Linked DNA regions of Hahella sp. HNIBRBA332. The protein of the gene in region 1 interacts with the protein of each later gene in a pairwise test. Links are inferred from orthologs where the notes say so. Each region holds a gene or a part of one and is shown on either strand. Other genes may lie near its edges.

Evidence for each region. The genes of interacting proteins can lie anywhere in the genome.
Region 2: the proteins of O5O45_RS17065 (region 1) and ftsL interact in binary tests that used the Escherichia coli proteins (3 or more experiments, as listed by UniProt). The link is inferred for Hahella sp. HNIBRBA332 from one-to-one orthologs.

The regions. Positions count from the first base shown.
Region 1 is NZ_CP132203.1:3,851,901-3,857,460, forward strand. The notes cover bases 2,517-5,430. They hold O5O45_RS17065 (septum formation initiator family protein), read right to left. Parts: upstream 4,143-5,430; coding sequence 3,891-4,142; downstream 2,517-3,890. Other genes in these bases: truD (tRNA pseudouridine(13) synthase TruD), read right to left, coding at 2,517-2,606; ispF (2-C-methyl-D-erythritol 2,4-cyclodiphosphate synthase), read right to left, coding at 2,608-3,099; ispD (2-C-methyl-D-erythritol 4-phosphate cytidylyltransferase), read right to left, coding at 3,096-3,806. Outside these bases: O5O45_RS17035 (polyprenyl-phosphate transporter), read right to left, coding at 1-119; O5O45_RS17040 (protein-L-isoaspartate(D-aspartate) O-methyltransferase), read right to left, coding at 121-783; 5'/3'-nucleotidase SurE, read right to left, coding at 780-1,529; more of truD, read right to left, coding at 1,638-2,516. UniProt on the Escherichia coli protein: Essential cell division protein. May link together the upstream cell division proteins, which are predominantly cytoplasmic, with the downstream cell division proteins, which are predominantly periplasmic.
Region 2 is NZ_CP132203.1:6,901,994-6,908,282, reverse strand. Bases 808-3,798 are described here. They hold ftsL (cell division protein FtsL), read right to left. Parts: upstream 2,506-3,798; coding sequence 2,110-2,505; downstream 808-2,109. Other genes in these bases: mraZ (division/cell wall cluster transcriptional repressor MraZ), read right to left, coding at 3,439-3,798; rsmH (16S rRNA (cytosine(1402)-N(4))-methyltransferase RsmH), read right to left, coding at 2,505-3,434; O5O45_RS30745 (peptidoglycan D,D-transpeptidase FtsI family protein), read right to left, coding at 808-2,113. Outside these bases: O5O45_RS30750 (UDP-N-acetylmuramoyl-L-alanyl-D-glutamate--2,6-diaminopimelate ligase), read right to left, coding at 1-339; more of O5O45_RS30745, read right to left, coding at 341-807; more of mraZ, read right to left, coding at 3,799-3,894; rsmI (16S rRNA (cytidine(1402)-2'-O)-methyltransferase), read right to left, coding at 4,719-5,567; O5O45_RS30715 (penicillin-binding protein activator), read left to right, coding at 5,750-6,289. UniProt on the Escherichia coli protein: Essential cell division protein. May link together the upstream cell division proteins, which are predominantly cytoplasmic, with the downstream cell division proteins, which are predominantly periplasmic.

The DNA.
Region 1 (5,560 bases):
CCAAGAGCTGAAATCAGCCGTTCGTATATACCGGAAATAAATGCAATCGTACCACCTGACACGCCAGGAACTATATCCGCAGCTCCCATGGCCACGCCTTTCAGATAAGTCTTCCACATGTTATCGAACAACGCCTCCTAACAAAGGCACAAATCGAACCTGCTCCAAACTGCTCTCCTCTATTTCAGCGCCTTGCCTTTTATAGACCTTCAGCATCTGTTCGCTTCCGCCGCCAACCGGAATGACAAGACGTCCGCCATCCGCCAGTTGCTCCAGCAACTCCGACGGCGTCTGCTCCGGGGCTGCAGTCACCATTATTGCGTCGAAAGGCCCCTGTTCAGGCCACCCCCAACGCCCATCGGACAACTTCGCGCTAACGTTATTTAACTTTAGCGCCTTGAATCTCAGTTTCGCTTTTTCCAGCAGCGGCGCAATCCGCTCAACGGTATAAACCTGTGTGGATAACCGCGCCAGAATAGCGGTTTGATAACCGGAGCCGGCGCCAATTTCCAACACTCGTTTCGGCTTCCAACCGCTGCACAGCAGCTCAGTCATACGAGCCACAATATAAGGCTGCGAGATCGTCTGGGAGTGTCCTATCGGCAGAGCAGTATCTTCATAGGCCCGATGCGCGAGAGCCTCATCGACAAAAATATGCCGAGGAATTTCCGTCATCGCCTCCAACACTGCTTCATTCTGAATTCCGTTTTTCCGCAAGCGCTCAATCAAACGCAGACGCGTGCGCCGCGATGTCATGCCTATGCCTTGCAAGTCGAAGTTCACTCAGTCTCTCCCAGCCAATCCTGTAGTTGGTTAAAGGCGTCATAGCGAGTCATATCAACATGAATAGGCGTAATGGAGACATAGTTGTGCTCTACTGCATAAAAATCCGTACCCGGTCCAGCGTCGTCCCCTTCCCCCGCCGCTGCAATCCAGTAACGCTTGCGGCCTCTGGGATCCACAATTTCATGCGGCTCTCCGCCTTTCAAACGGTGTCCCAAACGGGTCAGCTGAATCCCGCGAATATCATCCAAAGGCACGTCAGGAACATTCACATTCAGTACTGTGCGCGGAGCGATGGGGGACTTCAACTGCCTGAGCAGTAAGTTAGCGACCACTTTCGCTGCTGTAGCGTAGTTCTCTAGCCCCCTGTTTACCAATGACACAGCAATTGCAGGTTGCGCCAGGAAACGTCCTTCCATCGCCGCAGCAACAGTGCCGGAATACAAAACGTCATCTCCCAGGTTGGCGTGAGAGTTAATGCCTGAGACAACCCGCTCCGCGTCATAACCGAACATTTCGCTCAGCCCCATATGCACGCAGTCTGTCGGCGTACCGTCAACAGCAAAAAAACCTTGTGAGGTTTTCTGCAGAATCAGAGGACGCGTCAACGTCAGCGAGTTACTCGCTCCGCTATGATCTCTATCTGGCGCAATCACTCGAATTTCAGCAATATTCTTTAGCTCATCCGCCAGAGCTGACAAACCTGGCGCATGCACGCCATCGTCATTGGACAATAATAATTTCACTACCGCTTTTCCTTTTTTCGCTACTCCCTCATCACCTGCCTTTTGCAGTCAATTGCATCAATGATAGTGGCAATGGGAGGAGCTATTAGTAAACAGGTTTGGCTGGAATCAGTTTAATCTAAATACTTGGTCCAGCAATACAGAGGCGAAACAGCCGGAGCCAAGAGAAAACGTCAACTCAATATCGTTATTGAGCCACTGCCAGCTCATATCTACAGGCTTGGCGACAAAAGGCCTCCTCGCTGTACGCGCGCCGTCTTTGTGAATTGCGGTCAGCCACTCTGATAAAGACGCCGTTCGCTGTTGCTCAACCTCTCCGGCCATCCCGGACAAGAACTCAGCCCCCCCTAGCATAGGGCCAGTGGGAACGATGATTTCGCACGCCACAGAACTAGCGGCGGGAGCACCTTCATCCCCCTCAATCATTGTCGACCAGTCACCTCGTCGAACGCGCTCAGCCAGAACTTCATTAAACAAGTAAGAACGCGCCGCAGATAAATACATACCCAGATGGGCCTTCTTTTTTGGTTTTTGGCCTTCTACGAACCATGCATGCGCACGTTGTAAGTTATAGCCATCATGACCAAAGCGCTGATCTCCGAAATAGTTAGGAAAACCATTCGCCTTAATGAATGACAGCTTTTCATCGATTTGCTCGTGGGCGCCTTCCACCTGTCTAACCCAAATCTTAAAAGCATTTCCTGAGTGATCTCCACGGCGTAATTTTTTTTGCGTACGAGTAACGCTGAGAACCTCTACACCTTCAATCTGTAACTGACTCCAATCTGGCTCAGGACGTTTCCCTAAATAAACGGAAAACCATTGTCTCGTCACTGCATGACGATCCTTCAATCCCATCAGTCCGATATCGAAATCACGCACGCCACAAAAGCGCGCGATATTGCGAGACACCCACTCGGTATTCTGCCCGCGTTTTTCAACATGTAATAAAATATGCTCTCCTCCTGAATCCGGAGGCGTCCATAATTCATTCACGCCGAAGTCTTCCGGTGTTTGACGCCATATTCCAGGCGCCAAGTCAGTCCAAAGTCCAGGGAAGTTAAGATCAAAATTCATATCAGTTCTTTTGCGCCTCAAGCAATGCTACCGCATGACAGGCAATGCCTTCCTTACGGCCGGTATAACCCAGTTTTTCTGTGGTAGTGGCTTTTACGTTTATACAATCAATCGGAACATTGCAGTCAGCAGCAATATTGATCCGCATACTTTCTATATGTGGGGCCATCTTAGGGGCTTGCGCAACGATAGTTCCATCAATATTCCCTACCTTATAGCCCTTCTCATGCAGTTTGCTAATCACAGACCGAAGCAGGTTTCTGCTATCTGCGCCGGAAAACGAAGGATCTGTATCAGGAAAATGCTTACCGATATCTCCTAAGGCCGCCGCTCCCAGTAATGCGTCACATATCGCATGTAGTAAGACGTCGCCATCTGAATGGGCTTTCAAGCCGCGTTCGTATGGAATGCTCACACCCCCAATGACAATAAAGTCGCCACTTTCGGAAAACGCATGGACATCGAAGCCATGGCCGACTCGAAATAAACTCATTCTTCTTCCTGCATAATACGGCGTAAGAATATCTCCGCCAGAAGTAAATCTTGGGGATGGGTAATTTTGATATTATCGCTATGCCCCTCTACCATTAACGGTCTCAAGCCCTGAGCTTCGATGGCTGAGGCTTCATCAGTGATGTTGACGCCTTTTTCTATCCCCTGCCTTAAAGCCGCCAATAAAGCGCCAAACCGAAACATTTGTGGGGTATACGCCCGCCAGAGATTAGTTCGGGGCACAGTGTCTAACACTTCGCCCGCCTCACTAGTCCTTTTTACTGTGTCTGCAACAGGTACGCCTAAAAGCCCGCCGGGTTGAGTATTCCATAACGACTGCATCAGGTTGGAAATGTCGTTGATGCGAAAACAGGGGCGAGCTACATCATGGACGAGCACCCAATCTTCAATAGTGGCATGAGGCTCTATCTTCTCTAGGGCATTGAGCACTGAACTCGACCGCTCCGTCCCACCGGCTACCGGTATTGCTTTTCCAATATACTTGTCAGCAATCTCAGGCCACCATTTGTCTTGCGGGTGAAGAGGCAAATAGATCTGTGATATTCCTGGCGCTGATAATAGTCGATCCAGCGTATGTTCAAGAACGCTTCGATCAATCAATTTCAAATACTGCTTAGGGCGTTCGCCTCCCATGCGAGAGCCAACGCCAGCGGCGGGCACTATCACCCAAAGCTTATGCTCTTCCATACTGTCTACTAATACTAATCAAGCTCGATTTCTGCAAAAACCGGGCTAGTATCAGTGATGCGAATAAGGAAAATCAAGAAAGGTTCAATTTTCGATGAGCAAATAAAATTGTTCGTCAGGGTATACCATCCCCAACTGACTGCGGGCTCTCTCTTCTATCGCGCTCTGCGCGAGTTTCAGCTCCATTACTTCAGCCTCAAGCCTGCGATTCCTTTCCGCCAACTGCTCGTTCTCTTCTTTCTGGCTCGCAACCTGACGATCAAGCACCCAGGCCTGCGCGAAAGACCCTTCGCCCACCCAAAGACGGAATTGAAGGACGCCAATAATCAGCGCCAAAACTGTCCACAACCAATTTACACGCATAGCAGAACGACAATGAGGTTATATTTCCGTCGTCAATGACATTTTGCGTCCCTGCTGATTCAAGCAAGCTCCGCCATGACAATACTTTTTTTAGTGGCGGAATCGCTTATTTTATAGACTCTAATATTTATAGTCGATAAGTGTTGATAATTTCCAGTAAAAAACACTTATAACTACATAAATTTAATGATATTTCTTTTTCGAAATTTAGTCCGGTTGAAACGGATTAGAGTAATTAGGGGTAGATGAAGCGCTCTACGGGAATAGTAAGAGGGGCTCTGACGCCTGGCCTGGGCATAAACTCCAGGCATAAAAAAACCCGTCACGAGGACGGGTTCTTCGTATTAAGAGCCTGACGACGACCTACTCTTGCATGGGAATCCACACTACCATCGGCGCTGGACTGTTTCACTTCTGAGTTCGGAATGGGATCAGGTGGTTCCAGTCCGCTATGATCATCAGGCAAAACCGTTAAGCTTTGTCTTAGTTCTAGCTTGTCTAGTTGGCGCTTGGTCAGAAGACCTTTAACTTGGATAAGCAGTTATACTCAATCAATACCGGTAAATTACTTCGGTGTTATATGGTCAAGCCTCTCGGGCAATTAGTACTGGTTAGCTCAACGCCTCGCAGCGCTTACACACCCAGCCTATCAACCTCGTGGTCTACAAGGGCCCTTTAGGAGGATCAAGTCCTCAGGGAGATCTTATCTTGAAGGGGGCTTCCCGCTTAGATGCTTTCAGCGGTTATCCCGTCCGAACATAGCTACCGGGCAATGCGATTGGCATCACAACCCGAACACCAGCGGTTCGTTCACTCCGGTCCTCTCGTACTAGGAGCAACTCTCCTCAAATCTCCAACGTCCACGGCAGATAGGGACCGAACTGTCTCACGACGTTCTAAACCCAGCTCGCGTACCACTTTAAATGGCGAACAGCCATACCCTTGGGACCGGCTTCAGCCCCAGGATGTGATGAGCCGACATCGAGGTGCCAAACACCGCCGTCGATGTGAACTCTTGGGCGGTATCAGCCTGTTATCCCCGGAGTACCTTTTATCCGTTGAGCGATGGCCCTTCCATACAGAACCACCGGATCACTAAGACCTACTTTCGTACCTGCTCGACGTGTTTGTCTCGCAGTTAAGCGCGCTTTTGCCTTTACACTAACCGTACGATGTCCGACCGTACTTAGCGCACCTTCGTGCTCCTCCGTTACTCTTTTGGAGGAGACCGCCCCAGTCAAACTACCCACCACACAGTGTCCTCGACCGGGATTACCAGTCAGAGTTAGAACCTCAAACATGCCAGGGTGGTATTTCAAGGATGGCTCCACGAGAACTGGCGTCCTCGCTTCAAAGCCTCCCACCTATCCTACACAAGCAGGTTCAAAGTC
Region 2 (6,289 bases), 3.1 Mb from region 1 along the record:
CACCACTTTCATGCGATGCGTCGCCTGCCCGAAAAACCGGTGCGCGACAATCCCGACTACTGGCCGCACATTGTCGAGCTCAATAAAGACCACATCGCCTTTTTCATAAACGTGCTGACGCGTTCCCGGCAGCAGCACTGCACGAGCACCTCTGGCCAAAGCATCTTCCACATACTGAGCGCCGTTTGAACTGACGCCCTCAGCTGCGATAAACAAAGCGCCGCTGGTAACTTTTCTGCTGTCCAGTTGGATATCAGACAGCCAGCAATCCAAAGCGGCCGGCACTTCCGTGATCCCTTTCAACAGTTCCGCCAGTCGTTGTTGCGCGACACCTGGCATATCAGCCTCCATTCCTTTTGCTGTCGGAGCCGCTTGCTCCTGCGACCATAGGGATAGTCCGATCCGGCGCCACGTTCAGCAGGCGCAACGCATTAGCCACCACTCTGGCGAAAACCGGCGCAGAGACTTCTCCACCGTAATATTCCGAGCCCTGCGGTTCACTCATCACGATCGCCATCGCCAGTCTGGGCTTCTCAACCGGCGCCAAGCCTGCAAACACCGCGTTATAAGCGTCATCCGCATACCCATGCTCACCCACTTTGTGAGTAGTGCCTGTTTTCCCCGCCACACGATACTCGGCGACGTGCGCTCGGGTTCCAGTACCGCCTTTCAGCACCACTGTCTCCAGCATTTCCCTGATCTGCCTGGAAATGCCAGCCGGCATAACCTGTTGCGGAGCAACGCCTTGCTGCCCGCCCCTGATCAAACTTACTGGCATGCGCACGCCATCGGCTGCGATCGCCATATACGACTGCGCCAACTGCAGCGCAGTAACGGACAGCCCGTAACCATATGACAGCGTCGCCAGACGAATAGGCTGCCACTTGGTGAAGTTCGGCAATACACCTACCGCTTCCCCTGGAAACTCAATGCCGGACGACTGTCCAAAGCCGGCTTGGTAGAAGGTTTCAAAAACCGCTTCTCCGCCGACTTTCAGCGCCACCTTGCTGGTGCCGACGTTACTGGACTTGGTGATAATGGAAACCAGGTCCAGAGTGCCGTAGTCGCGAGCGTCGCGAATTGTCTGACCATTCAAACGCAGGAAACCCGGACTGGTGTTGATCCGGGTTTCTGCTGTAAAACTCCCTGTCTTAAGCGCCGCGGCTATCGACAAGGGTTTGACGGTAGACCCGGGCTCGAACAAATCCGTCACCGCCCGATTTCGCAACCCCGAGGGGTTCATACTGTCTCGATTGTTGGGGTTGAACGAGGGCTGATTCACCATCGCCAACACCTCTCCGGTCCTCACATCCAATATCACTAATGACCCGGATTTGGCGTGGTGCGCCTCAACCGCCGCCTTCAACTCCCGATACGCCATATACTGCAGACGCAAATCGATGCTGAGTTGCAAATCAGTACCGGACTGCGCGTCCTGCAGCAGGCTCAAATCTTTGATCACATACCCGCGGCGGTCTTTCAGCACTTTCTTGCTGCCATTAACGCCGCGCAAGTACTCGTCAAAAGCCAGCTCAACGCCTTCCTGGCCTTTCTCGTCGATATCCGTGATACCTACGATATGCGCCGCCACCTCCCCAGCAGGGTAATAGCGTTTGAATTCGCGCTTTGCGTACAACCCCTGCAGTTTCAGCTCCATCGCCAGTCGTCCGGTTTCTGGCGATAGTTGACGCTGTACGTATATGAACTCTTTGCTCTTATGACGGCGCAGTCGCTTCACCATCTCGTCGGATTGCATGCCAAGCAAATCCGCCAGCTTACGCCAGCCTTCATCATTCTCCTGCGCTTCTTGGGGGTTCGCCCACAATGTCACGACCGGCGCGCTGACCGCCAAAGGCTCGCCATTGCGATCCAGTATCTTGCCGCGGGTCGCCTGAATCGGCTCGACCCGAACGGTGCGCATATCGCCTTGCGAGCGCAGGAATTCATGATTAATCACCTGCAAATCAACGACGCGCCAGACCAGCACAATAAAACACGCAACCAGCATGATAGCCACGGCATAGTAACGCCAAAGCATAGCCGGAGCCGCTTGCCCGCTCTCGGCCTGCTCCATGGCCCCACGCCGAGCTGTCCGCCGGTCGTTGGCTTTCATCTCACAATCTCTATTTTGGTGGCGTCAGGCACATGCATACCGAAGCGCTGATCTGCAATCTGCTCCACTCGGCTATGAGCGCTCCAGGCGCTTTCTTCCAGCAATAGCTGGGTCCATTCACGCTCGTAGCGGTCTTTATCCCGCTGCAGCGTCTGCAGCTCAATAAACTGCTGCCGATTCAAGTGCACTGCATAAACCGTGGCGACGCCGGACACCACCAGAGTCGCCAGCAATGACAAAGTAATCAGCGCCCGCCCCTTGATCATGCTTGCAGCAAGGCGGCACGTCTCACCCCACCACTCCAATACGACAGGCAAAATCGGCTCACGAACCGTTTTGCTGCGTCTCGTCGTCAGTGGCGTAGCCTGACCTGTAGAACGAATCAAAATCATCAACATTTCTCCAATACACGCATTACGGCGCTGCGCGCCCGTACATTGGCTGCGACTTCAGTTTCGCCTGCGCGGATTTTCTTACCTACCAATTTGGCTTTGGGTGGCGCGTCATCCACCACCGGCAGCCATTTCGGGGTCTTGGGCCCTCGCACAATATCTCGCATGTACTGTTTGACCATGCGGTCTTCGAGAGAATGGAAGCTGATAACCGTCAAGCGTCCGCCCGGCTTAAGCACGCCGAACGCCTGCTCCAGCCCCTGGGCCAGATCGTCCAACTCCCTGTTGATGTATATCCTGATAGCCTGAAACGCGCGCGTCGCCGGATTCTTGCCTTTCTCCCAACGGGGGTTGGCCGCCGCGACGATTTCCGCCAGCTGCAAAGTCCGGGTAATGGGTTGAGTCTGACGCGCCGCCACAATGGCCTTCGCCATCCGACGCGCAAAACGCTCTTCACCCAAATCCCAAAGCACCTTGCTGATTTCTTCTTCTTTTGCGGTATTCACCCACTCGGAAGCAGACTGACCGCTGTCCGGGTCCATACGCATATCCAATGGCCCGTCCTGCATAAAGCTGAAGCCCCTTTCGGCTTCATCCAATTGCGGGGAGGAAACGCCCAGATCAAGCAGTACGCCGTCAACCCCAGGCCATTGCAGTTCAGAAACGAACGAAGCCATGTCAGCAAAGGAGCCTTGCCGGAATAGAAATCTGTCGTCGCCAGAAAACCTTTCCATCGCCGTCCGCCTCGCACGTGGATCTTTGTCGATACCCAGCAGCCGCCCTTGCGGCCCCAGCGCCTTCAATATCTCCGCACTGTGTCCGCCGCGCCCGAAGGTGCCGTCTATATAAAGCCCATCCGCCTTGACGCCCAGAGCCTCAACAGCCTCGGCCAATAAAACCGTTACGTGTCCGTATTGATTACTTTCCATAGTGTTAAAGCGCGATGTTCATCAGTTCTTCCGGGACATCCTGACCAAGCGCATCCTCATCCAGATATTCATCGCGCCGCTTCGTCCAATGATCTTCGTCCCACAACTCAAACTTCTTACCCTGACCCAATAGAATCAATTTCTTATCCAGATATGCGTATTCACGTAGCGGCTGGGACAACAACACGCGTCCCGCACCATCAATTTCAAGTTCAGTGGCGTGCCCCAACAAGAGCCGCTGGATGCGCCGAGTCGCCGGGTTGTACGCGGGAAGCGCAGCGATTTGGCTTTCAATCTGCTCCCACTCCGGCAGTGGATAAATCAGAAGGCAGCGTTCTTGTGTATCAATGGTCGCAATCATTTGGTTATTGCTTATTTCGGCAATACGATCCCGGTAACGCGTTGGCATGGCAAAGCGCCCCTTTGAATCCATGTTGATCGCATTGACCCCTCTAAACACTTATTTGCCCATCTCAGAAGGTTTTCGCCACAAAAAACCACAATCATCCACTTTTACCCACTTTTACACACTATAGAAAGCGGAAGGCAACATTTCAAGATGATTAAGTTACGGATGGGTCAATAATTTCCTCTTAAAAGACAAGTAGTTACAGAAAAAAAGGGGAAAAAATAGACAGATTTGAGACAAAAATAGCTTTGCAATCAAAGCGCTAGAGGAATTTCTTTAGATACAAGCTCGCATCTAAGAATATTTAGCTATAAAGACCACATTGGTAAATTAAACGAGGCATGTACACGCCCAATTACTGGCCGCACAGTTTCACTGTTAAGAGAAGTTAACCCTGAAACTCTCATACGCAAGAGATTCAGGGTTAAAAAGAGAAAAGAAGAGCTTGTCTGTAAGCCGGGTTCTGTCGTGGACAGTCATTCATCTGGGATGCATGTCGCCATGCACCTCTAGCGACCTACCCGGATCCAGCGTGGGCCACGCCATTGGATCCCTATTTGGTCTTGCTCCGAGTGGGGTTTTCCATCGCCATGGACTGTTACCAGCCATGCGGTGCGCTCTTACCGCACCATTTCAACCTTACCGTTCTGCCGAAGCAGACTTAGGCGGTATACTTTCTGTTGCACTTTCCGTCGACTCGCGCCGCCCAGGCGTTACCTGGCACTTTGCCCTGTGGAGCCCGGACTTTCCTCCATCCCGCGCCCAATAAAGGATGCGAAACAGCGACTGCCTAACAAGCTCTTGGCGGCAAGATTAGCGATTTCCCTCTTCCGACACAAGCTTTGCGCCAGCATGTCACTAAAGAAGTCGCAAAGTTACTCACCCTTTAACGCCAGCGCCTGCTGATAAAGCTCGTTTTTTCCCACTCCCGTCAGCGATGAAGCCAGCGCCGCCGCCTTTTTAACTGGCAACTCTTTGAGCAACGCCTGCAGCAGTTGTGACACTTTGATTTCCACGGAGTCGCCTTGTTCTTTGCGCTCCCCCTTCACCAATACGACAAACTCACCGCGCTGCTGATTTCCATCCGCCTGCATCCAGGCTTTAACCTCCTGAACGCAGCCCGCCTTTATCGTCTCAAAGGTTTTGGTCAGCTCTCTGGCGATTACCACTTCCCGGGCTCCCCCCATTACCGCTTCTAAATCCTCCATCATCGCCAAGATCCGGTGGGGAGACTCATAGAACACCATCGTCCGAGGCTCGTCAGCCAGTTCCTGCAAGCGCCCACGTCGTCCAGAGCCCTTGGCGGGCAGAAAACCTTCAAAAACAAATCGCTCACTAGGCATGCCGGAAGCGGACAAGGCCGCCACCAACGCACAGGCGCCGGGAACTGGCGTGACGGCGAAGCCCGCCTCTCTAGTCGCCCGCACCAAAGGAAAACCAGGGTCCGATATCAGCGGCGTCCCAGCATCAGATATCAAAGCGATAGACTTTCCCGTCGCCAGTTCTGCCAACAAACGCTCTGTTTTCGCCTCTTCATTGAACTGATGCAAAGAGGTCATTGGCGCATCAACGCCAAAATGACTCAATAACTTGCCGCTATGCCGAGTATCTTCCGCCGCAATCAAATCCACCGATTTTAATATGGCGATCGCTCTGGGAGTCATATCATCCAAATTGCCAATCGGGGTCGCCACTATGTATAAAACACCCTTTGCTTCGCTCATAATTCTTTCATCTTGTTAATAACTGAAATTTCCACCCCAACCTTGGCCTTTGCTAGAATGGCTGTTGCTTTTATATTTACACTCGGCTTCTCGCATATCGCCGCCATTATATAACCGCCGCGGCCGGCCTAAGTTAACCATAAATCCGGCCTGACTTATAACTATTGCTCTCTGGTAAGCGCATGCAGCGAAAACATAATTATCCATTTCACGTCCTGCTTTTAACATTATTCCTGTCTTTTTTAAGCGGCTGTGAGGGCTTACCCGTCAAAGGCGGCGACTCCAGCTCGCAAGGCGCAACGACTCAGGACGAAGCGGAGAGAGAACTCCAGCTTGCCCAAAATACGCTGCCGCCCGAGCAGGCTAATCACAAATTGAAAGCGCTGGACATTTACCTCGCTCGAGGCGACTACGCAAACGCACAAAAAGTAGTGGAATCTATCAACTCCACCACCCTGACGCTGCCTCAGATGGAACAGTATATTATCCTTGGCGCAACACTGGCCTTGGAGCAGAACCGGCCAGACCAAGCCCTTTCTTATTTCAACGCCGCCCCATCCGGCGCCTTCGCCAGCCGGCCAGTAGACATTCAACTTCGCGCCAATGAATTACACGCCAAAGCGCTTATGGCGACGGGTTCATCTCTGGACGCTGCGCAGCTTCTCATTTATGCATCAGGCCTTTATACCGGCGAAGAATACTGGCGAGTACTGGACGATGTT